3 regions of the Clostridium pacaense genome follow, and region 3 is predicted to be linked to each of the others. Evidence: predicted binding sites of a transcription regulator. Region 3 holds the regulator's gene; each other region holds the start of a gene.
What was found. The regulator LexA, encoded in region 3, represses DNA repair genes until DNA is damaged. The targets are predictions, from matches to a motif close to CNAACANNTGTTNG.
Positions count from the first base shown of each region.

Region 1 (7,630 bases), 350 kb from region 3:
GTTCCGCAAGGATGAGGCTGCCAGGGAGCAGTGGAGCGAGGAACATGTGAGGATGTGCGCAGGGCGCCAGGGACAGATCCTTGACAATGCTGCAGCCATGCTCCGACCGGGCGGCCGTATGGTCTATTCCACCTGTACCTTTGCCCCGGAGGAAAATGAAGGCGCCATCCTGGCTTTTCTCAAGCGCCACAGTGGGTTCTGCCTGGAGGCAGTGGAGGGGTATGAAGGATTTTCAAGGGGAAATGCAGGATGGGCCGCATATGGCGGCGCTGGATTGGCGGATGAGCCTGCAGTGGACCGGTATCATCTGGAACGGGCGTTCCGTATCATGCCCCAGAACCTGGAGGGAGAGGGACATTTCATAGCGGTCCTTAAAAAGGAAGGGCCGGATGTCCATGAAGGGTATCCCTGCATGAAAACAGCGGATTATCTGAAGGGCAGGAAAAAAGAAGAGCTTCTGAAAGAATACAGGGAATTTTTAACAGACAGCCTGACAGGACCTGAACATTACCTTATGCGGGAAGAATATGTATTATTCGGTGACCAGCTATACCTGCTGCCGCCGGACATGCCGGATATGAAGGGATTAAAAATCCTGCGCCCAGGGCTTCACATGGGAACCCTGAAAAAGAAACGGTTTGAACCTTCCCACGGACTGGCCCTGGCCCTTAAAAAGGAAGATGTGAAGCAATGGATTGAACTGCCTTCCGATGGTATGGAGGTAATCCGTTACCTGAAAGGGGAGACACTGTCAGCAGACGGGCTCCTGTCAGAAGGAAGCGGCAAGGGCTGGGGACTGGTACTGACAGACGGTTTCAGCCTTGGCTGGTGCAAGATGGCAGGAGGGATGGTCAAGAACCATTATCCAAAGGGATTGAGATGGATGTAGTGCTACTCCAGAAGCCGCCTCATGTCCTCGGGAAGTCCGGCCGTGAATTCCATGGGCTCTCCTGTCACGGGATGGGTGAAGCTTAAACGGCAGGAGTGCAGGGGCTGGCGGCTGATATACCGGTAATCCGGGTGATAGAGGAAATCACCGGGCAGGGGATGGCCGATGGATTTCATATGGACCCGTATCTGGTGGGTCCGGCCTGTTTCCAGCCAGAGACTGACACAGGATAAATCAAGATGTTCATTATAAGCAATCCGTCTGTAATGGGTACAGGCGGATTCTCCTTTTTCAAAATCCACCTGCCGTTCGATGGTGGAGCCTTCCACCCTGGCGATGGGGGCATCGATGGTTCCCATGTCCCTTGTCCTGCCGCAAACAATGGCCCTGTACTCACGTTTAATCCTGCGGTTTAGCATATCATTGGAAAGGACGCAGGCGCTGAGCATGTGCCTGGCAAGGATGAGCAGGCCGGTGGTATCCCGGTCCAGGCGGTTGATGGCCCGGTAGGTGAAGGGTTCCCCTTTCTGGCTGTAATACCAGGCCACGGCATTGGCCAGGGTATTGTCATGATGGCCCTGGGACGGATGGATGGGGACTCCGGCCTCCTTGTTGATGACCAGTATGTCTTCATCCTCATATACGATGGAGAGGGGAAGGTTAACCGGTACAATGGACCGGGATGGATTGTCTTCTGTAAGAACCACTTTTAGGACCTCGCCGGGCTGCAGCCTGTGTATGGTATAAACCGGCTGTCCCTTTACGGTAAGGCTGCCCTCCGTATTGCGCAGATATACCACCAGGCGGTGGGAATAGCCCCGGCTTTTCAGGAATTCTTCCACGGTACAGCCGGTATATGGTTCTGTGATTGTGTATTCGATGCATTTCTTAATCATGGAATCTCCTGTTATCGGTATCTATAGTCACTTTCCAGGTAATTACCTGTCCATGTCCTCCTGGCGGTTCAGATGCTTTTTCTTGCTGGCCGCATGGTCCACAATGGAGTCTTTCTGGAGGAAGCTGGCGCGTTTGATGCTGTCAATGCCGTATTTGTTTCGTATTTTATCCACTGTTTTTTCGAATTCTTTTTTCTTTAACAGTCCGGGGTCATCAAAAAGGCTGATTTGGGAAAATGAATCATCTGCAATCTTGCCCGCCCTGACGCCCATGAGCCGAAGGGGGGTCATGTCCCAGAAATCCTTAAGCAGCCGGCAGGAACATTCATAGAGCACGGAAGTGGAATCCGTTGGCTCTGCAAGGGTCATCTGATGGGACTGGTTCTTAAACTCCCAGTCCCGCAGTTCCACACATACGTTGCTGCACAGAACATGGTCCGCCCTCAGCCTGGCCCCCACGGTTTCACAGAGGGACAGCAGCACCTGGCATGCATTGTCATGATCAGAGATGTCCCTGGACAGGGTAATACTGTTGCCATAGGCTTTATTGACAGGGTCCCGTTCCTCAACCGGGTCCTCATCCACGCCATTGGCGTACTGGTGTATCAGGACTGCGTAACTTCTGCCCAGATGGGCTTTCAGCAGTTCCAGGTCGCAGGCAGCCAGCTGTCCGATGGTATGAAGGCCAAGGGCCTCCATCTTTTTCTGGGCAGCGCTGCCCACGAAGAAAAGCTCGCGTATGGGCAGCGGCCACATTTTCCCGGGAACCTCATGGGGGAACAGGGTATGGCAGCGGTCAGGCTTTTCAAAGTCAGATGCCATCTTGGCCAGCAGTTTATTGCTGGAAATACCGATGTTCACGGTAAAGCCAAGTTCATTCTTGATCCGCTCCCGTATCTGGCTGGCAGTGGCCAGCGGATCCCCGAAGAGGTGGATGGTTTCCGTCATGTCCAGGAATATCTCATCAATGCTGAATTTCTCATGGTCAGGTGTGTATTCCTCCAGAAGTTCCATCATGCGCCTGGAACACTTAATATAGAAGTCAAAGCGTGAGGGGACAACGGTCAGGTTGGGACACTTGCGCCTGGCCTGGGCCAGGGGTTCCCCGGTGGTGACCCCGTACTTCCTGGCCAGGGGGGATTTGGCCAGTACGATCCCGTGCCTCATGCTGGCGTCCCCGCCGACAGCAGAAGGTATGGTGCGCAGATCCAGCGCATCCGGATCATGGCTTAACCGGTAGACACACTCCCAGCTTAAAAATGCAGAGTTAACGTCAATATGAAAGATAAGCCGCTCCCTGTCCCCATGTTCCATACCTTTTCCTGATCCTCTTTTATCCTGGGCATTCCCCATTGATACCACCGTCCTTTTTGTCCTTCCGGTCCACATGTATAAAGAAACATGCCGTCCCTGTCCCCGTCTGAAAACCTGGATCAGGAAAACAGAACATATATTCCCTTCCTACATTATAGTTTAAGGTTAACCGGGCATCTTGTCAATCCGTTTCATGGCAGGCAGATACGCCCTGATTCATCATCATGGTTTTTACAGGGAACGCGTAAGGAAAAACATAAGAAAAAGCAGAAGATAAGGCAGAAGCCCGGGAAATTGTTTCCCGGGCTTGGCCTGCGAGGGTGGAGTCCTCTTGCGCCGCAATGACGCCGTGTTCCTATACATCCCCGGCATAATAGCTGATGATGCTCATATAATCCGAAGGAGCCGGAATATCCAGCATCAGCTTCAGATACCCCTTGTTGTCAGAATGCTGCCTGCGCAGGTCATCCTGAATACCATACTGTCTGCCTATATCGGTCCTCCTGCCATCTGGATGGATCATATAGACAGCGCCCTCACATGCATTTACCGTACGCAGGAATTCTTCCACGTTAATGATACCCAGCTTAATCATAACAGAACCTCCTTTTTGCCGCCTGTCATCTTTGCTAATATCATTATAGTGCAGGATCCATGCGGTTTATATATCATATCTGCCCTGTAATATCATGATTCTGCCATCTTTTCCTATACTCCATGGGAGAGCACCCGAAGTTCTCCTTGAATACACTGCCAAAGTAGCTGCTGCTTCCAAGTCCGCAGGCATGACTGACCGCCGTGACTGCGTCCTGGCCCTGTGTCAACATGCGGCAGGCCTGCTGGAGCCTGTAGTTCCTCAGATATCCTAAGGGCGTGGTGTGCAGGCATTCACTAAAGGTACGGTAGCATTCACGCTCACTGATAAAAGCAGCAGAGGCAATATCCTTGACCGAAACCTTATCCCAGAAATGTTCCTGTATGTATATGATCATCAATTTCAGCTTGTCATCCGTCTTATCCTTATCCCTGCCTTCTTTTAACAGGGGGGAGGACAGGGCGAATATCCTGGCCCATATATCAGACAGGGCAGAGCGCAGCTTTATCTCATAGGCATATTCACCGGAGGATATCTGAAAGGATTTCCTGATATCCTTAAGGATGGCATCCTGCTCCTGCTGGTTTGGATCCAGGCTGATGATTCCAATATGGGATGCGGTCGTAAGGGGCAGGATAAATTTCTTTTCAATCCGGCTCCCCTGAGACCCGCCGATGAGGGAAACGTCAAAAATATGGTTCAGCTGGATTGTATTGGCAGCACTGTCCTTGGATTTTGTCATGTGGAGCACATTGGAATTAACCATCCCCCCGGAGCCTGCGGGGAAAACCACCTTTCCTTTGGGTATATAATATTCAACCACGCCGGACTCAACATAAAACAGTTCCACTTCCTTATGCCAGTGCCAGGGCACAAAACGTCCGGCTTTCTGGATGTCAAACTCCATATAGGAACTGATATAAGGAAAATCAGGCATGAAGTCAGGCAGTATTTCTTCTTTGCTTCCTTCCCGGTATTCAATACAGCAGAAATTTTTCAGCACAGCCAGTCCCTCCTATTCATGAAGCTATTATATCACACCACAGAATAAATCACACTGCCTGTGAATACGATAAAATAAAGGCAAAGAGGCGGCAAATCATGAAGCAATGGATATTTACGGCTGCGTTATCGATATCCCTTGTCTGCGGGCATCTGGAGGCGGCAGGAGGGGAATATAGTATACGAAAGGAGCTGGCAGGGCAGGAGCAGGCAGGGCAGACACAGGAAGTGCAGAGCCGTGCAGTGCAGGTACAGGAAGTGCAGGGCCGTGCAGTGCAGGTACAGGAAGTGCAGAGCCGTGCAGTGCAGGTACAGGCAGTACAGAGCCGGGCAGTGCAGACACAGGAAGTGCAGGGCCGGGCAGTACAGACACAGGCAGTGCAGGTACAGGAAGCGCAGAGCCGTGCAGTGCAGGTACAGGCAGTACAGAGCCGGGCAAGCCAGACACAGTCAGTGCAGGCGCAGTCAGGCCAGGCGCAGGCCAGCCAGACGGAAAATGCGGATTTCCTGAAACTGTACGCCCAGTCAGCTGTCCTGATGGACGGGAGCAGCGGCCGCATCCTGTATGGAAAAGGACAGGATATCATACGTCCCATGGCCAGCACCACAAAAATCATGACCTGCATCCTGGCGCTGGAGCTTGGTAACCTGGACGATAAGGTGACGGCTTCCTCCTATGCCGCGTCCCAGCCCAAGGTCCATCTGGGGGTGCGCTCCGGGGAAGAATACAGGCTGGAGGACCTGCTGTACGCCCTGATGCTGGAGTCCTATAATGACGCGGCTGTGATGATTGCTGAAAACATCGGGGGGAGCGTGGAGGACTTTGCCGCCCTTATGAACCAAAAGGCAGAGGAACTGGGATGCAGGGACACCTATTTCATCACGCCCAATGGACTGGACGGGGTAAAGAAGGACAAAGACGGCGTGGAACACATCCATTCCACCACAGCCGCCGACCTGGCGGCCATCATGCGTTACTGCGTCATGGAATCCCCCAAAAAGGAGGAGTTCCTGAGTATTACCAGGACCCAGAACCACACCTTTACGGACAGCAGCGGCAGACGTTCCTACAGCTGTTTCAACCACAATGCGTTTCTGAATATGATGGAGGGAGTGCTGTCAGGCAAGACAGGGTTTACGGGCGGGGCGGGATATTCCTATGTGGGCGCCATGGAAAATGACGGAAGGACCTATATCATCGCACTGTTAGGATGCGGCTGGCCGCCGCACAAGACATATAAATGGGCGGACGCCAGGAAGCTGTATACATATGGGCTGGAGCATTTCCGGTTAAAAGACGTGTTCCGGGAGGAAGTCCTGCCGGATATTCCGGTCACAGGGGGATTGTGCTGGGAAGAGGAGGGAACATGCCAGGAATCCACAGGCGCAAGCCTTCACCTGAAGGAGGAGGAGATGCACCTGCCCCTGCTGCTGGGGGAGGATGAAGAGGTGCAGGTGACAAAGAAAATACCTGCCGTGCTCCAGGCCCCTGTAAGGGAAGGACAGAAGATTGGGACCATTGATTACAGCCTGAATGGAACGGTCATCAGGCAGTATCCTGTCTATGCTGACAGAGGGGTGGATAAGATGACATTTTCCCGGGTTGTTTGGCATATACTGGGAATTTTCATGGATTTTGGAAAGACTTACCACATTATTTAATCTTTTCTTACGAATCTTTGTATTATGTGAAGTTTCCTGCGTTTTTGTTGACATATGAAGCCTTTTGTCATTATAATAGGATTAATGTCATAAAATAGAAATTCATGATTTTATTGGTTATGAATGAAAATACAGGAGATATATACATAATGAAGGCAAAGAAATTAAAAAGGGGTCTGGCCCTTATGCTTGGGGTGATGATGGCAGCAAATCTTCCGGCATCCGTGGCCACGCCTTTTACAATGCTTAATTCCTATGCATATACAGGGTCCGCCACGGTAAAAGCCACATCACTGAATGTACGCAGCGGCGCAGGCACCGGATATTCCTCCGTGGGAAGGCTGGCAGCAGGAGCTGCCATTACTGTTATTGGGGAGCAGCGGGGGACGGATGGCAATACATGGTATCAGATTCAATACACGGGAACCAACGGGGCGGTGAACACGGGGTATGTGTCATCCGTTTATGTGCGGCTCCCTGTTTCTTACACGACAGATTCTAATTTCGAGGCATATCTGAATTCCCAGGGATTTCCGGAGAGTTATAAGAACGGGCTCAGACAGCTGCACCAGCAGTACCCGAACTGGGTGTTTAAAGCCAAGAATACGGGACTGGACTGGAATACGGTCATTGAGAACGAGTCGGTGCTCAGCCGTAACCTGGTATCCTCCGGCAGCGTTTCCTCCTGGAAGTCGGTTGCGGACGGCGCTTATAACTGGGATAACAGCACATGGACCGGTCTGGACGGAAGCAACTGGGTGGCGGCTTCACCGGACATCATCCGGTATTATATGGACCCGAGGAATTTCCTGGATGAGACCTATGTGTTCCAGTTCCTTGCGCATGAATATAACCAAAGCACCCAGACCAGGGAGGGCCTTAACAGTATGGTAAACGGCACCTTCCTTTCCGGCAGCACCAACTCCACCGGGACAGGGGGAAGCGATTTCTCCGGCGGCCCGGGAGGCACGGGCGGTCCTGGTTCATCCGGCGGCCCGGGTAGCAGTTCCGGTTCCTCGGGCAGCTCATCAAGCGGCCCGGGAAGGGCAGGCACGTATGATGACAGCCAGCATGGTCCGGGAGTTTCCGGTTCCCCGAACACCAGCCAGCCGTCTTCGGACACCAGCCAGCCGTCTTCAGGCAGCAGCCAGCCATCCTCCGGCGGAGGCCAGGTCAGCCTGGAAGCGCCTCACGCATCCATCACGCCAAAAGAGCGCCGGTTTGTGGCTTCTAATGTAAGCCTGGTGGCGCCTGGACAGGATAATTCCTCTT
Region 1 covers NZ_JAJFEB020000001.1:595,104-602,733, reverse strand. The annotation lists gene LK536_RS32415 (RsmB/NOP family class I SAM-dependent RNA methyltransferase) at 1-889, shown strand, start outside; gene LK536_RS32410 (RluA family pseudouridine synthase) at 892-1,785, opposite strand; gene LK536_RS32405 (Y-family DNA polymerase) at 1,828-3,174, opposite strand; gene LK536_RS32400 (hypothetical protein) at 3,455-3,694, opposite strand; gene LK536_RS32395 (helix-turn-helix domain-containing protein) at 3,768-4,697, opposite strand; gene LK536_RS32390 (serine hydrolase) at 4,796-6,358, shown strand; gene LK536_RS32385 (SH3 domain-containing protein) at 6,508-7,630, shown strand, end outside.
Region 1: LK536_RS32405 (Y-family DNA polymerase) is a predicted target of LexA. The motif match lies at 3,229-3,242, and genes of this name have one in related genera.

Region 2 (7,630 bases), on a different contig from region 3:
CGCCAAAACATTTTCCTGGACATGGAGCCACAAAGGGGGACAGCCATGAAGGGTTTGCATATGCGGATAAAACATGGGAAGAGCTTGAGGAGGCTGAGTTGAAACCATTTTATGCCATGGTGGGGAACCAGGTGCCTTTTATCATGGCAGGTCATATCTCGCTGCCTGCAATCACAGGCGGGGACCTTCCCTGTTCCCTTTCGGGCCAGGTAATCCAGGGATATCTCAGGGACAGGATGGGATATGAAGGCATCATCATCACGGACGCATTGAACATGGGGGCCATTGAAGACCACTACCCCTCCGGTCAGGCGGCGGTGATGGCGCTGCAGGCTGGTGTGGACATGCTTCTGATGCCGGCGGATTTTCCGTCTGCCTACGAAGCTGTGGTGGAAGGGGCCGGGAATGGGGAAATACCGCTGGATTGTCTGGATGCATCGGTCCTGCGCATTTTAAGCCTGAAAGCTGAAATTCGAAAAATATTATAAAAAGATAGAAGAATTGTGCATTGTTTTATCGAAGCAATGCCCTTATACTATTCATAGCAGGCAGAACCGGCGGTTCAGTACCTGTTCTGCCTTTCTTGCTGCAACCAAGTGTTCATGAAGGAGGAAAAACAATGGCGATTTTAGTGACTGGAGGCGCCGGTTATATCGGAAGCCACACCTGTGTGGAGCTTTTAAATGCAGGTTATGATGTAGTAGTAGTAGACAACCTTTACAATTCCAGTGAGAAGGCGCTTCAGAGAGTGGAGCAGATTACAGGTAAGAAGGTTAAGTTCTATGAGGTGGACCTGTTAGACCAGCCTGCGCTAAAGGACGTGTTTGATAAGGAAACAATAGAGTCCGTCATTCATTTTGCAGGACTTAAGGCAGTGGGGGAGTCCGTGCATAAGCCTCTTGAATACTATCATAATAATATAACAGGGACCCTGATCCTCTGTGATGAGATGAGGAAGCATGGGGTAAAGGATATCGTGTTCAGTTCCTCCGCAACCGTATACGGCGACCCTGCTGAGATACCCATTACCGAGAACTGCCCCAAGGGTGAGATTACCAATCCATACGGACGTACCAAAGGCATGCTGGAGCAGATCCTTACGGACTTACATACAGCGGATGCCGGGTGGAATGTGGTGCTTCTGCGCTATTTCAATCCCATCGGCGCCCATGAAAGCGGCCTGATTGGGGAAGACCCCAAGGGAATCCCCAACAACCTGGTTCCCTATATTGCGCAGGTTGCTGTTGGGAAACTTGAATACCTGAATGTATTCGGTAACGACTATGATACCCCCGATGGCACTGGTGTGCGTGATTACATCCATGTGGTTGACCTGGCAAAGGGCCATGTAAAGGCTGTGAAGAAGCTTACTGACAGGGAGGGCGTCAGCATCTACAACCTGGGAACAGGCGTTGGATACAGTGTGCTGGATGTGCTTCATGCATATGAGAAAGCCTGCGGTAAGACACTGAAGTATGAAATCAAGCCGCGCAGGGACGGGGATGTGGCCGTATGTTACTCTGATTGCGCCAAGGCAAAGAAGGAACTGGGCTGGGTTGCTGAAAAGGGAATCGAGGAAATGTGTGCTGATTCCTGGAAATGGCAGTCCATGAACCCGGACGGATACAGGGATTAATTAAATACAGATAACAGGATGGCCTGCGGCTGGAACATGATTCCGGCCGCAGGCTTTCTGTTCAAAAAGATTTTATGCAAAAAGAACAAATGTTCTTATTTCTCCTTGATTTAAGTGTCCGGATATGGTAAACTGTATGAACAAACGTATGTTCGAAAGAGGCGGTGCCATGTTAATACAGGAGAATCTGTCCATACAGGAAAAACTGAAGATACTTACAGATGCAGCCAAGTACGATGTGGCCTGTACTTCCAGCGGCGTGAAGCGGAAGGGAAAGGCGGGAAGCATTGGGAATACATCGGAGGCCGGAATCTGCCATAGCTTTGCCGCGGATGGGAGATGTATATCCCTTCTGAAGATACTTTTTACCAATCAGTGTATCTATGACTGCAAGTATTGTGTCAACCGATGTTCCAATGATGTGGTCAGGACGGCATTCACGCCGGACGAGGTGTGTAAACTGACCATTGAGTTTTACAGGAGGAATTATATTGAGGGACTGTTCTTAAGTTCCGGAATCCTCTATAATGCCAATCACACCATGGAACTGATATACGAGACTTTATATAAACTACGGAACCAATGGAACTTTAACGGTTACATCCATGTAAAGGCCATACCGGGAGCGGATGCAGAACTGGTGGAGCGCACCGGATTCCTGGCAGACAGGATGAGCATCAATCTGGAACTTCCAACCGCACAGGGGCTTAAGGACCTGGCTCCGGGCAAGACCCGGGATAAGATACTTGCACCCATGCGGCAGATTCAGCAGGGGATTTCCGTGTCCAGCCATTTGCTGGGATATGACAGGGGATATAAGAAGCCTTACAGCACGGAGCGCGCCGGCTTTGCAGGAGGCGCTGCCCTGATACGCCCGGAACTGGCTGAGGCGCCGGGTGCTGCACTGGACAGGAAGATATCCGCGAAGGTTACTGGGCAGGGAGAGTCCCAAGGACTGGCAGGAACGGACCAGGGCGTGCCGGGAGGAGATTCACATAACGATATGTATACCACCCAACCGGATGCCCGCCCCGGATGCATTAAAAGCCGTCTTGTGCTTCCTGCTTCCCAATATAAGAAGTCAGCATTCGTACCGGCTGGGCAGAGTACCCAGATGATTGTGGGGGCCACGCCGGAGAATGATTATCAGATGATGTCGGTTACCCAGGCATTGTACCAGAACTTTGGACTGAAGCGGGTATTCTATTCTGCCTATATTCCTGTGAATGAGGACAGCTGTCTGCCAAGCCTTCCAGGAGGCCCGCCCCTTCTCAGGGAACACAGGCTGTATCAGGCGGACTGGCTTCTGCGTTTTTACGGCTTCAGGGCTGAGGAACTGCTGTCGGAGGACAGGCCGAATTTCAACGTATTTCTGGATCCTAAGTGTGATTGGGCCCTGCGCCATCTGGAAGGCTTTCCGGTAGAAGTGAACCTGGCACCTTATGATGAACTTCTCAGGGTACCGGGGATGGGGGTCAAGTCAGCTTCCAGGATTGTTGCTGCCAGAAGAAGCGGAAGACTTGGGTTTGAGGATTTGAAGAAGATGGGTGTGGTCTTGAAGAGGGCCAGATATTTCATTACCTGTTCCGGGCGCATGATGGAGGGGGCAAGGCTGGACCAGGATTATATTACCAATTGCCTTGTGGGCGATGAGCAGCGGGCCAGATGGGATATAGAACACAGGGACAGTTTCAGGCAGCTTTCCCTGTTTGACGATATGCATATGGAGATGCCTGTAACCAGAGATGACCACTATGCCGCGGCAGCCGGGCATTTTTAGGATAAGGGAGGGATAGGGAATGACCATATATTTATGCGTGCCGGATTTTGAGGGAATCCTTTGCGGCATATATGATGCATGGATGAGCCGGAAAGGCCACGACAATGTACGCCTGGAGTTAAAGGGGACGTACCATGAGCTGGAACTGTTCAGCGAGTATGTGGAGCCGGAATCCACCCATGAGAAGGCCCATAAGGTAATTAAGTCTGTGTGCAGTAAGCTTTCCCAGGAAGTATATAAGAAGATATATGTTGCATCCTTAAGCCAGAATACGGAGAGGGCGGACAAGATATACCGTTTCCTTGTACAGGCATTCGGCATTGGACCGGGAATACTGGACCAGCTTCAGATTCCTGAGAACTGTGATATATTTGAACTGTGCCGCAATGTTTATAATGAGAACCATCTTCTGGTGGAATTCCTGCGGTTTTCCCAGGCAGCGGGCGGTGTGCTGGTGTCAAGGATTGGACCGAAAAATGATGTGATGACCCTTCTTGCGCCTCATTTTGCAGACCGGCTGCCGGAAGAAAATTGGATTATTTATGACGTGAACCGGGAGAAGGCAGCTGTCCACCCCAAGGGAAAACCGTGGATTCTGGTTAATCATCCATTGGAACAGCCGGATGGGGACAATATATGGCAGCTGTGCCTGGAGCAGGAAACGGATGAGCGGGAATACGAGGATTTGTGGATTTCCTTTTTCCATACCATTGCAATTAAAGAAAGGACAAATCCAATCTGCCAGAGAAACCACCTGCCCCTGCGTTACAGGGCCTATATGACAGAGTTCCAAAGAGAACGTTAAAATGAATCCAATCATGCCCCTTGTCTTTTTGTTGTTCTTTTAGTATAGTAATACTATCTGTATTTCATTGGAACAGGTATCTTCCTGTTCTGTCAAGAAGTCATCCGGCGGGTATTTACGCCACATTCCAAACTGTTTGTATGTAAGTATGTAAGACCAATCAAAGAGAAGGGGGCATATGGATGTTTACACAAATCAACAGCGGAGGCATACGGGCTGTCCGGGGCTATGTTGTCTCCGTGGAAGCGGACGTTTCCAACGGTCTGCCGGGATTTTCCATTTCAGGCCAGCTGGCATCCGAGGTAAGGGAATCCCAGGAAAGGGTGCGCACGGCGCTGCGCAATTCCGGGTTCCGGTTTCAGGCAAAGAAAATAACGGTTAACCTGTCACCGGCAGGCATACACAAAGGAGGGACTGCTTATGACCTGCCCATAGCAATTGCAGTACTGGGCGCTTTTGAACAGGCTGACACCCGGGAACTTAAGGACAGCCTGGTCATCGGGGAACTGGGATTGGACGGCTGCGTGAAACCTATAAGCGGCGTACTGCCTCTGGTGGATGCGGCCAGGGAATATGGGCTGAAACGCTGCTTCCTGCCCGCGGCTAATGTCAGGGAAGGAATGATGATTGAGGGCATGTCAATCATCGGGGTGGAATCATTGGGCCAGATGGCCGCCATGCTCAGGCAGCCGTCATCCATAGGGCAATGCATACCATCGATGGAAGAAGGAGTATTGGAAGAGACTTATGATGTGGATTTCAGGGATATACGAGGCCAGCTGGTACTGAGGCGGGCCGCTGAAATTGCCGCCGCCGGTATGCATGGGCTTCTTATGAACGGAAGCGCCGGAACCGGTAAGACCATGGTTGCCAAAAGACTTCCCACCATCATGCCCTCCCTGACCAGGGAGGAAGATATCGAGATATCAAAGATATATAGTATCTGCGGCCTTCTTCCTCCTGACCGGCCGCTTTTATCCCGCCGTCCTTTCAGGAGTCCCCATCATACCATCACACCGCTGGCGTTGACTGGCGGCGGAGCCCAGGCGCGTCCAGGGGAGCTTTCCCTTGCATCCGGCGGAATCCTGTTCCTGGATGAACTTCCGCATTTCAGCAGGGGTGCAATTGATATTCTGAGACAGCCCCTGGAAGAACATAAGGTTACGGTTACCAGGGTCCATGGCAGTTATGAGTTCCCGGCCGACTTTATGCTGGTGGCTGCTACTAATCCGTGTCCATGCGGTTTTTACCCAGACAGGTCAAGATGCAGCTGCTCAGAACTGCAGATCCAGAGATATCTGGACCATATACCAAGGCCTGTCCTGGAGCGGTTTGATATATGTGTGGATGCCTCGCCTGTGACATATGAGGAGTTGAATGGGGCAGGAGGAACCGGGGAAGACTCCGCATCCATCAGGCGCAGGGTAGAGAGGGCCAGGAATATCCAGGCAGAGAGGTTCAGCGGCACAAGGATACGGTTTAACAGTAGGATGGGGATGAAAGAAACGCAGGAATACTGTACATTGGGTCAGGAAGAAGGTTCTTTCCTGAAAACGGTTTATGAGACAAAGCAGCTCAGCGCCAGGCGGTACCACAAGATATTAAAGGTAGCAAGGACCATAGCGGACCTGGATGGATGCGGTTTGATCAGCAGGAAACATTTATCAGAAGCATTGGGCTATGGAATGCTGGAGGAACGGTTATGGGGATAGCACAGCGATGGGATGGGATGGAGTATACCGCAGCCAGGACAGAGAGGGAAAGGGAGTTCCTTTACTGGCTGACCAGATGCCCTGGTTTTGGCGCGGTTACGGTACAAAAGATATGGAAGCAGGCAGAAAGCTTTGAGTCCGTATATTATATAGAAGGAATGGAATTATACCGTATGGGAATCCTTTACAGTGCAAAACAATGCCCGGAATTTGATGCCTGGAAGAAACAGCTGGAGCCAATGCGGCAAGAGTATCATACCCTTGGTGAAAAGGGAATCCGGTATATTACACCCCTGGACACGGAATATCCGGAGCGGCTCCGGCATATCTATGACTATCCCATGGGACTCTATGTAAAAGGGGAACTGCCCGGGGACGGATATCCGTCGGCCGCTGTCATAGGAGCAAGGAACTGTACGTCATATGGAAAGCAATCCGCCGAATACATGGGCAGGGAACTGGCCGCACAAGGCGTACAGATTATCAGCGGGCTGGCGCTGGGGATAGACGGGGCTGGCCACGAAGGTGCTGTAAAAGGCAGGGGAAAGACATTTGCAGTATTGGGCTGCGGCGTCAATATCTGTTATCCAAGAACCAATTACAGATTATTTGAGCAGATACTGGAAAATGGAGGTATCCTGTCTGAATACCCACCGGATGAAGAACCGCGGGCGCGTAATTTTCCTGCAAGGAACCGGATCATTAGCGGATTGTCGGATGTCATCCTTGTGATGGAAGCCAGGCAGAAGAGCGGTTCACTGATAACAGCCCAGCTGGGGCTGGAGCAGGGAAAAGAGATATTTGCCCTTCCGGGACGGATAACCGATGCCCTGAGCGAAGGCTGCAATTATCTGATAAGGGCCGGTGCAGGGATACTCACATCACCAGTTGATGTGCTGGAATCTATGGGCATTTTTTACGAAAAACCAATGTTTTCTTACGAAAAAGCAGATAAGGGACTTGCCAAGTTTGAAAAAATGGTGTATAGTTGCCTAGATTCCGAACCCAGGCACCTGGAACAGATTGCCATGCAGACAGGGATTCCTGTAAGCCAGTGCATGAGCACGCTTTGTGAACTGGAACTGGGTGGATTTGCACTGCGGACCAACGGTCAGTGTTATATCCGGCGGATGACACAACCATAAGCATTATTACGTATTTATCAATATATGAAGAGGGAATAAGGAGTTTTACAATGGCAAATTATCTGGTAATTGTGGAGTCACCAGCAAAAGTAAAGACCATCAAGAAGTTTCTGGGCAATAACTATGAGGTGGATGCCTCCGGAGGCCACGTAAGGGACCTTCCCAAAAGCCAGCTTGGATTTGATGCGGAACATGACTATGAACCCAAGTATATCACCATCAGGGGAAAAGGGGATGTGCTTGCCAAGCTGCGCAAGGAAGTGAAAAAGGCTGATAAGATTTATCTGGCCACTGACCCTGACCGTGAAGGAGAGGCCATTTCCTGGCATCTCATGAAAGCGCTGAAGCTGGATGAGCAGAAGGGAAAAGATGTTTACCGTATCAGTTTTAACGAAATCACCAAGAATGCGGTGAAGGCTTCCTTTAAAACCCCCAGAACCCTGGATATGAACCTGGTGAACGCACAGCAGACCAGAAGGATGCTGGACCGCATGGTTGGTTACAGAATCAGTCCCCTGCTTTGGGCAAAGGTAAAAAGAGGCTTAAGTGCGG
Region 2 covers NZ_JAJFEB020000030.1:31,830-39,459, reverse strand. The annotation lists gene LK536_RS56560 (glycoside hydrolase family 3 N-terminal domain-containing protein) at 1-488, shown strand, start outside; gene galE (UDP-glucose 4-epimerase GalE) at 620-1,636, shown strand; gene LK536_RS56550 (putative DNA modification/repair radical SAM protein) at 1,806-3,416, shown strand; gene LK536_RS56545 (TIGR03915 family putative DNA repair protein) at 3,436-4,221, shown strand; gene LK536_RS56540 (YifB family Mg chelatase-like AAA ATPase) at 4,404-5,933, shown strand; gene dprA (DNA-processing protein DprA) at 5,924-7,078, shown strand; gene topA (type I DNA topoisomerase) at 7,129-7,630, shown strand, end outside.
Region 2: LK536_RS56550 (putative DNA modification/repair radical SAM protein) is a predicted target of LexA. The motif match lies at 1,778-1,791, and genes of this name have one in related genera.

Region 3 (7,630 bases):
TGCTGCTGTATCTGCATTAGCCCTGAACTTTTTTAACTCGGTGGAGGCATTTACGGAAGATGAATTTGAAGGCGGGGCAGGCCAGGAGGACGTACAGTTCGAATTTTGCTTCACTTCAGATATAAGTCCTGAGTCACAGCTCCTTATGAATTCTCTTGTTCTGGGATTACGGAATATTGAGAAGGATTACGGGAAATCATATATTAATGTCAAGTATAAGGAAAGTCCACGATAAAATACATCGTGGAAAAGCAAGGAGGTGTAACACATGTTAAAGATGAACCTTCAATTATTCGCTCATAAGAAAGGTGTTGGTTCTACCAAGAACGGTAGAGACTCTGAGTCCCAGAGACTTGGCGCCAAGAGGGCTGACGGACAGTTCGTACTGGCAGGCAACATCCTGTACAGACAGCGCGGAACCCATATCCATCCTGGCAACAACGTAGGCAGAGGTAATGATGATACCTTATTTGCTTTAGTAGACGGAGTTGTTAAGTTTGAGAGGAAGGGCAGAGACAGGAAGCAGGTTTCTGTATATCCAAGGGCAATCAACGAATAATTTCGAAGGGCTCCATACTTGGCGTATGGAGCTCTTTTTTCTTCAACGGGAATATCCTGTTGGGGACAACACCACAGGAGGTGCTATGTATGTTTGCCGATAGTGCAAAAATATTTATTAAATCCGGCAAGGGCGGAGACGGTCATGTGTCATTCAGGCGCGAGCTTTACGTCCCCAACGGCGGTCCTGACGGAGGCGATGGAGGACGGGGCGGAGACGTCATTTTCCAGGTGGACAAAGGTAAGAACACACTGGTGGATTTCCGCCATGTCCGCAAATACATTGCCAGGGACGGGGAACAGGGCGGCAAGAAGCGCTGCCATGGAGCGGATGCAGAAGACCTGATAGTAAAGGTGCCTGAAGGTACCGTGATTAAGGATTTTGAATCCGGCAAGGTCATTGCCGATATGTCAGGGGATAACCAGCGGGAGGTAATCCTCCGGGGCGGCAAGGGCGGCCTTGGAAACATGCATTTTGCAACATCAACCATGCAGGTACCCAAATACGCCCAGCCGGGGCAGCCGGGAGCCGAACTGTTTGTACAGTTAGAGCTTAAGGTGATTGCGGACGTGGGACTGGTAGGATTTCCCAATGTTGGAAAGTCCACACTGCTGTCCGTTGTGAGCAATGCAAAGCCTGAAATTGCGAATTACCATTTTACAACCCTCAATCCCCATCTTGGCGTGGTAGACCTGGGGGATGGCGCCGGTTTTGTCATGGCTGATATTCCGGGCCTTATCGAGGGGGCATCCGAAGGCGTGGGCCTGGGACATGCCTTCCTTAAACACATTGAGCGCACTAAAGTGCTGGTCCATGTGGTGGACGGCGCTTCCGTGGAGGGCCGTGACCCGCTGGAGGATATACGTACCATTAACAAAGAGCTGGAGGCATATAACCCGGAACTGTTAAAGCGTCCCCAGGTCATTGCCGCCAACAAGATGGATGCCGTGTATTCAGAGGATGATTCCAATGAGATACTGGATGCGCTGAGGGCTGAATTTGAGCCAAAGGGCATCAAGGTATTTGCCATATCAGCTGTCAGCAGACAGGGGGTAAAGGAACTGCTTTACCATATCAATGACCTGTTAAAGACAGTGGACGATGCACCGGTTGTGTTTGAAAAAGAATTCGAGATTGAGTACCAGGGTGACCGGAACCTTCCATATACTGTTTCCAAGGAAGAGGAAGGACTTTATGTGGTGGAAGGGCCAAGAATCGAGAAGATGCTGGGATACACCAATCTGGACTCCGAGAAAGGCTTTGATTTCTTCCAGAAATTCCTCAAGAATACAGGAATCCTTAAGGAACTGGAAGAGGCAGGCATCAAAGAAGGGGATACGGTCCGTATATATGGACTGGAGTTTGATTATTATAAGTAAAAGGAGTTAATATGACGAGTAAGCAGAGAGCCTATCTCAAAGGCCTGGCCATGAACATTGTTCCTGTGTTCCAGATTGGCAAATCCAGCCTTACGCCTGAAATCACACAGGCAGTGGATGAAGCCCTGGAAGCCAGGGAACTGATTAAAATCACGGTCCTTAAGAACTGTCTGGACGATGGCAGGTCCATTGCTGAGGTATTGGCAGAGCGCACCCATTCACAGGTTGTGCAGGTAATCGGCAGGAAGATTGTACTTTACCGTCCGGCAAAGGAAGAGTCGAAACGTAAAATCGTGCTGCCTGAAAAATAAGGGAGAGGGATTTCTATGGCAAGGATAGGAATTCTGGGCGGGACATTTGACCCCATACACAACGGTCATCTGGAACTAGGGAAAAAGGCATACGAGGAATTCGGACTGGAACATGTCTGGTTCATGCCTTCCGGGATACCGCCCCACAAAAAGGATCATAGGATTACAGAGGGGAAGATGCGCCGGGACATGGTCCTGCTGGCAATCGCGGATATCCCCTGTTTTCTGTATTCGGATTTTGAAATGGAACGGAAGGGCAATACTTATACGGCCCAGACCCTTACACTCCTGAAAAAGGAGCGCGGTGAGGATGAGTTCTATTTTATAATAGGCGCGGATTCACTGTACGAAATCGAACACTGGTATCATCCGGAGCTGGTGATGGGACAGGCCGTGCTTCTGGTGGCCGGGAGGGCATACAAGACCCGGCACAGGACCATGGAGGAGCAGATTGCCTATCTTTCCCATAAGTACGGCGCTGTTATTTACCCAATCCACTGTCCGCAGATGGATGTGTCATCTGAGAAAATCAGGTCCGCGGTGGCGGAGGGGCTGTCAATCAGCGGTCTGGTGCCGGAGCCTGTGGAGGAATACATCCGGTCCCATGGATTGTATACCGATAACGTGCTGCAATGCCAGTATGAGGATGCGTAAGGAGGATTATATGGAGACACAATGCAGCCAGATCATGATGATGAGGAAAAAACTCAAGTCAAGACTGGACCCCATGCGCTATGAACATTCACTGAGTGTGTCATTTACCTGTATGAACCTGGCCATGCGCTATGGTTATGATATGGATAAGGCGGAACTGGCCGGTTTGATGCATGACTGTGGGAAACGTTATTCCGATGACGTAATATTGAGGAAATGCCTGAAACACGGGATTGAAGTGACGGAGGATGAGCTGAAGGCCTTGCCGGTCCTTCACGCAAAGTACGGCGCCTGGCTGGCAGAACATAAATATCAGATAATGGACCGGGAAATCCTGGACGCCATTGCCTGCCATACAACCGGTAAAACTGATATGACCACCCTGGATAAAATCCTTTATATTGCGGACTATATCGAGCCAAGGCGTTATAAGGCGGAGAATCTTCCAATTATACGGAAGATGGCATTTGAGGACCTGGATGACACCATGTACGCCATCCTGTCCGGAACCCTGGAATATCTGGACAAAAAGGGCGGGAACATCGACCCTATGACCGTAGAAGCATATGAATATTTTAAGAGGCTGAAAGGAGACAGCAATGAACTCAAAGGAAATGGTTAAACTGGCATACAAGGCCCTGAGCGATAAAAAGGGGGAGGATATTAAAATCATCGATATCCAGTCCGTATCGGTCCTGGCTGACTACTTCATCATTGCCGATGGAAGCAACCCCAACCAGGTTCAGGCCATGGCGGATAACGTGGAAGAAATCCTGGGAAAAGAGGGCTGTGAGTGCAAACAGATTGAGGGCTATCAGAATGCAAACTGGATCCTCATGGATTATAAGGATGTGATTGTCCATATCTTCTGTAAGGAGGACAGGCTGTTCTATGATTTGGAACGGATCTGGAGGGATGGGAAGACGTTTGTGGACGTTGAGGAACTGTAGTCTTGAGAGGGACGCAAGGGAAGAGGGAGGCCGAGGGAGGGCGCAGACCGTCCTGCCCTGGTTCCTGGTTTCCGCGGTGGGCCGGACTGGAACGCGTTTGAAAATTCATTCCCGCCGTCTGCCCGAAGGAATCCACCAGAGGTACCCCCTTCGGACAAAGCACGCCCCACTTCGCGGTATATTTGGCCCCAATTCAGTCAGCGTAGCCCGCTACGCCTCCAGCATCGGGACCAAATCTCCCACAAAGTGGGACGCACAGCCGACGGAAAGCAATTTTCAAACACGCTCTAAGGGGCCGGGATGCAAAAACAGAAGGTTCGCTGTCAATTACGGCGCAGGCTTGATGCCTGCCCCTCCATGGGCAGCCGGATTTGGGCGTGGAGCGCTCCAAATCCGCCTTCTGTTTTTGCATCCCGCCCCCTAGTCCGGCCGAACCGCTCCAAATGTCACCAGGACAGGACGGTCTGCGCCCTCCCTCAGCCTCCCTCTTCCCTTGCTGTGTATTGGCGGCAGCTGGGATTGGGGTTTTGTATCCCGTTTCCATATGGTTCATGGATGATTTGGCTTGAGTGAAGGCGGATGGCTGTGGGGATGCAGGATTCTGCTTTTTTGTTATATGCTGTTATGAAGGATGGTTGCGATAGGGCTGAAAAAGAGGAAAGAGGGTTGCAGGAATGCAGCCCTCTTTTAAATAATCTGAATTATTACATCTAAATCATTAAATACAAATCATTAACCTAATTAATTACATCATACGTATAAGGCCGATTACCTTGCCCAGAATCTCCACGTGGTCCGTGATGATGGGGTCCATGGCTTCGTTTTCCGGCTGCAGGCGGTAGTGGCCTTTTTCCTTATAAAAGCGCTTGACGGTAGCGGAGTCGTCTACCAGTGCCACTACAATCTCACCGTTCAATGCAGTGGGGCACTGTTCTATGATCAGCTGGTCGCCAGGCAGGATGCCGGCTCCGATCATGCTTTCACCTTTTACCTTTAACATGAAGGTCTCTGCGTTGGGAAGGGCCTCGGCCGGGAATGGGAAGTAATCCTCAATCCGTTCCTCTGCAAGGATGGGTTCCCCGGCAGCCACCGTGCCGATGAGCGGGATGTTGACCATCTCCCGGCGGTTGAAGTTGAAGGTGTCATCCAGGATCTCGATGGTCCTTGGCTTGGTTGGGTCGCGCCGTATGAATCCTTTTTCCTCCAGCGCTGAGAGGTGGGAGTGCACGGAAGATGTGGACTTTAAATGAACTGCTTCGCAGATCTCACGTACAGCGGGCGGATACCCCTTCTTAAGTATTGTTTCTTTTATGTATTCTAATATCTCCTGCTGTTTAGAAGTAATTTTATCCTGAGCCATATTCAACCTCCTGCATTTTCTATTCTTATAGTAACATATGTTCGGGTAAAATGCAAACCTTTGTTCGCTTTTTTGCCGGAAACCCATTGACAAACATGCGTTCTGGTGCTATATTATATACATACGAAAGAACACATGTTCTGTAGTGCGCGCATAACGGAACCGCCTTAGGGAGGTTGCATATGAGAAAGTTAATGGTTAAGTTAGTGGCTGCCTGTTTTGCTGTACTTTTATTTGTCACCATTTTCATGGGGCGTACTATGTTTACCTCCATGGCAAAGGAGGAGAGCGGGGCCACGCCGTATTATAAGAGTGTCCAGATACAGGAAGGGGACAGTCTGTGGGGGCTTGCCAGCCAGTATAAGGATGGAAGTTCCATGAGTACCCATGAGTATGTGGACCAGCTCAGGCAGATGAACAGCCTTAAGAAGGATACCATCCATGCGGGACAGTATCTGACCGTTGTTTATTATAAGTAGGAAGGCCTGTTGTTTATCATAGGATTACAGGGGATTGGTTGTTCCCTGCAGACAGAAGTGCATGGAAGCGCATATTTGTCTGCAGGGGATTTTTATTTTCATGATTCCATAAGGAATAACAGGTCTGAATGAACGGCATGGTTCATAGAGTGGTATAATGCGGGTCAGGTATGACGTGAGGTACCGGTTACATCTGCATATAATTTTCTGGAGTTTTTAGTGTGATTATAACAATTTTTTTAAGAAGCGTTAAAATTGTATAAAGAAAGAAATAAGATGCAGATAAAAATAACACAAATATTATAGCGGAATCTTATTATTTATTGTTCAAATTTAATTTTGATAACTTTAATATTATTAATTTATAAATAATATGTATTTGAAATTATAAAATACAGTGACTATAATAGGGCAATGCATAAGAGATGAGAAAGGGGGTTGGAAGATATGAGTGATTTAGTGGGATCATTGATGGAGGAGCTTAACTGCAACGTGGTGTTTACCATACCGCTGTTTGGCGGTATTCCCATACTTGAATCGGTTGTGGTGACCTGGATCATCATGGCGGTCCTCATGGCGGCGTCCCTGCTTCTGGTCCATGGCCTGAAGGTCAGGCAGATCAACAATAAGCAGGCGGCCCTGGAGAGCGGTATTTCCTTTATCTATGACTTCTTCGAAGGATTGCTGGGCAAGGACGGCAGGGATTACATACCATACCTGATTACAGTGGTGCTTTACATCGGGATAGCCAATATGATTGGGCTGTTTGGATTTAAGTCACCGACCAAGGATCTGAATGTAACCGCATCCCTGGCTGTCATGAGCATTGTGCTTGTGGAGACAGCGGGAATCCGCAAGAAGGGCGTCAAGGGCTGGATCAAGAGCTTTGCGGAGCCGATACCCATCATAGCCCCCATCAATGTGCTGGAGCTTTTCATCAGGCCGCTTTCGCTGTGTATGCGGTTGTTCGGCAATGTGTTGGGAGCCATTGTGGTCATGGCGCTTATCAAGCATCTGGTGCCTTTGGTGGTGCCTCTGCCGTTTAGTTTTTACTTTGATATATTTGACGGGGTGATACAGGCTTATGTATTCGTATTCCTCACGTCACTATATATAAAAGAGGCAATTGAAGACTGAGGTAAAGGCTGATGGCTTCAAATGGAATGAAAATTTTATGAGAAAAAGGAGAATTTTATTATGACAAGTTTAATCGCTATAGGTGCAGGTGTTGCAGTTCTTACAGGTATTGGTGCAGGTATCGGTATTGGTATGGCCACTTCCAAGGCAGTGGATGCCATAGCAAGACAGCCCGAGGCAGACGGCAAGATCACAAAGGCCCTGCTGTTAGGATGTGCCCTTGCCGAGGCAACCGCCATTTACGGCTTTGTAATCGGCCTTTTAATCATTCTGTTCTTAAAATAATCGATAGCAGGAAGGCGCTTTATTATGTTAAATCTAAACATTTGGAATATTGCCTGTACGGTCATTAACCTTCTGGTGCTCTACCTGTTCATGAAGCACTTCCTTGTTGCGCCGGTGCGGAAGATACTGGATGAGAGGAAGCAGATGATTGAACGTGACCTGGATGACGCGAAGGATACCAGGACACAGGCAGAACAGATGAAGACAGAGTATGAAGCTTCCATGAGCAACGCGGACCAGGAAGCCTCAAGGATCATAGAGGATGCCAGGGCAAGGGCGGGAGAGGAATATAACAGGATCCTGGACCAGGCAAAGAAGGATGCCGCAAAGAAGATGGAAGAGGCAGACAGGACCATTGCGCTGGAGCGGGAGAAAGCCATGAACGACCTTCAGGCCGGTGTTGCAGGGCTGGCCATGACGGCTGCCGCCAAACTCCTCAGTGAGCAGGCCGGACCGGACAGGGACAGGAACCTATATAACTCATTTTTAGCAGGATCAGGTGAGAGCAATGACTGA
Region 3 covers NZ_JAJFEB020000001.1:248,206-255,835, reverse strand. The annotation lists gene LK536_RS30875 (ribosomal-processing cysteine protease Prp) at 1-235, shown strand, start outside; gene rpmA (50S ribosomal protein L27) at 269-559, shown strand; gene obgE (GTPase ObgE) at 649-1,938, shown strand; gene yhbY (ribosome assembly RNA-binding protein YhbY) at 1,950-2,249, shown strand; gene nadD (nicotinate-nucleotide adenylyltransferase) at 2,265-2,903, shown strand; gene yqeK (bis(5'-nucleosyl)-tetraphosphatase (symmetrical) YqeK) at 2,890-3,525, shown strand; gene rsfS (ribosome silencing factor) at 3,503-3,853, shown strand; partial or broken gene LK536_RS30840 (DUF6783 domain-containing protein) at 3,795-4,088, shown strand; gene LK536_RS30835 (DUF6783 domain-containing protein) at 4,047-4,265, opposite strand; gene LK536_RS30830 (hypothetical protein) at 4,433-4,567, shown strand; gene lexA (transcriptional repressor LexA) at 4,599-5,213, opposite strand; gene yneA (cell division suppressor protein YneA) at 5,396-5,692, shown strand; gene LK536_RS30815 (F0F1 ATP synthase subunit A) at 6,140-6,829, shown strand; gene atpE (ATP synthase F0 subunit C) at 6,890-7,114, shown strand; gene atpF (F0F1 ATP synthase subunit B) at 7,139-7,630, shown strand; gene atpH (ATP synthase F1 subunit delta) at 7,623-7,630, shown strand, end outside.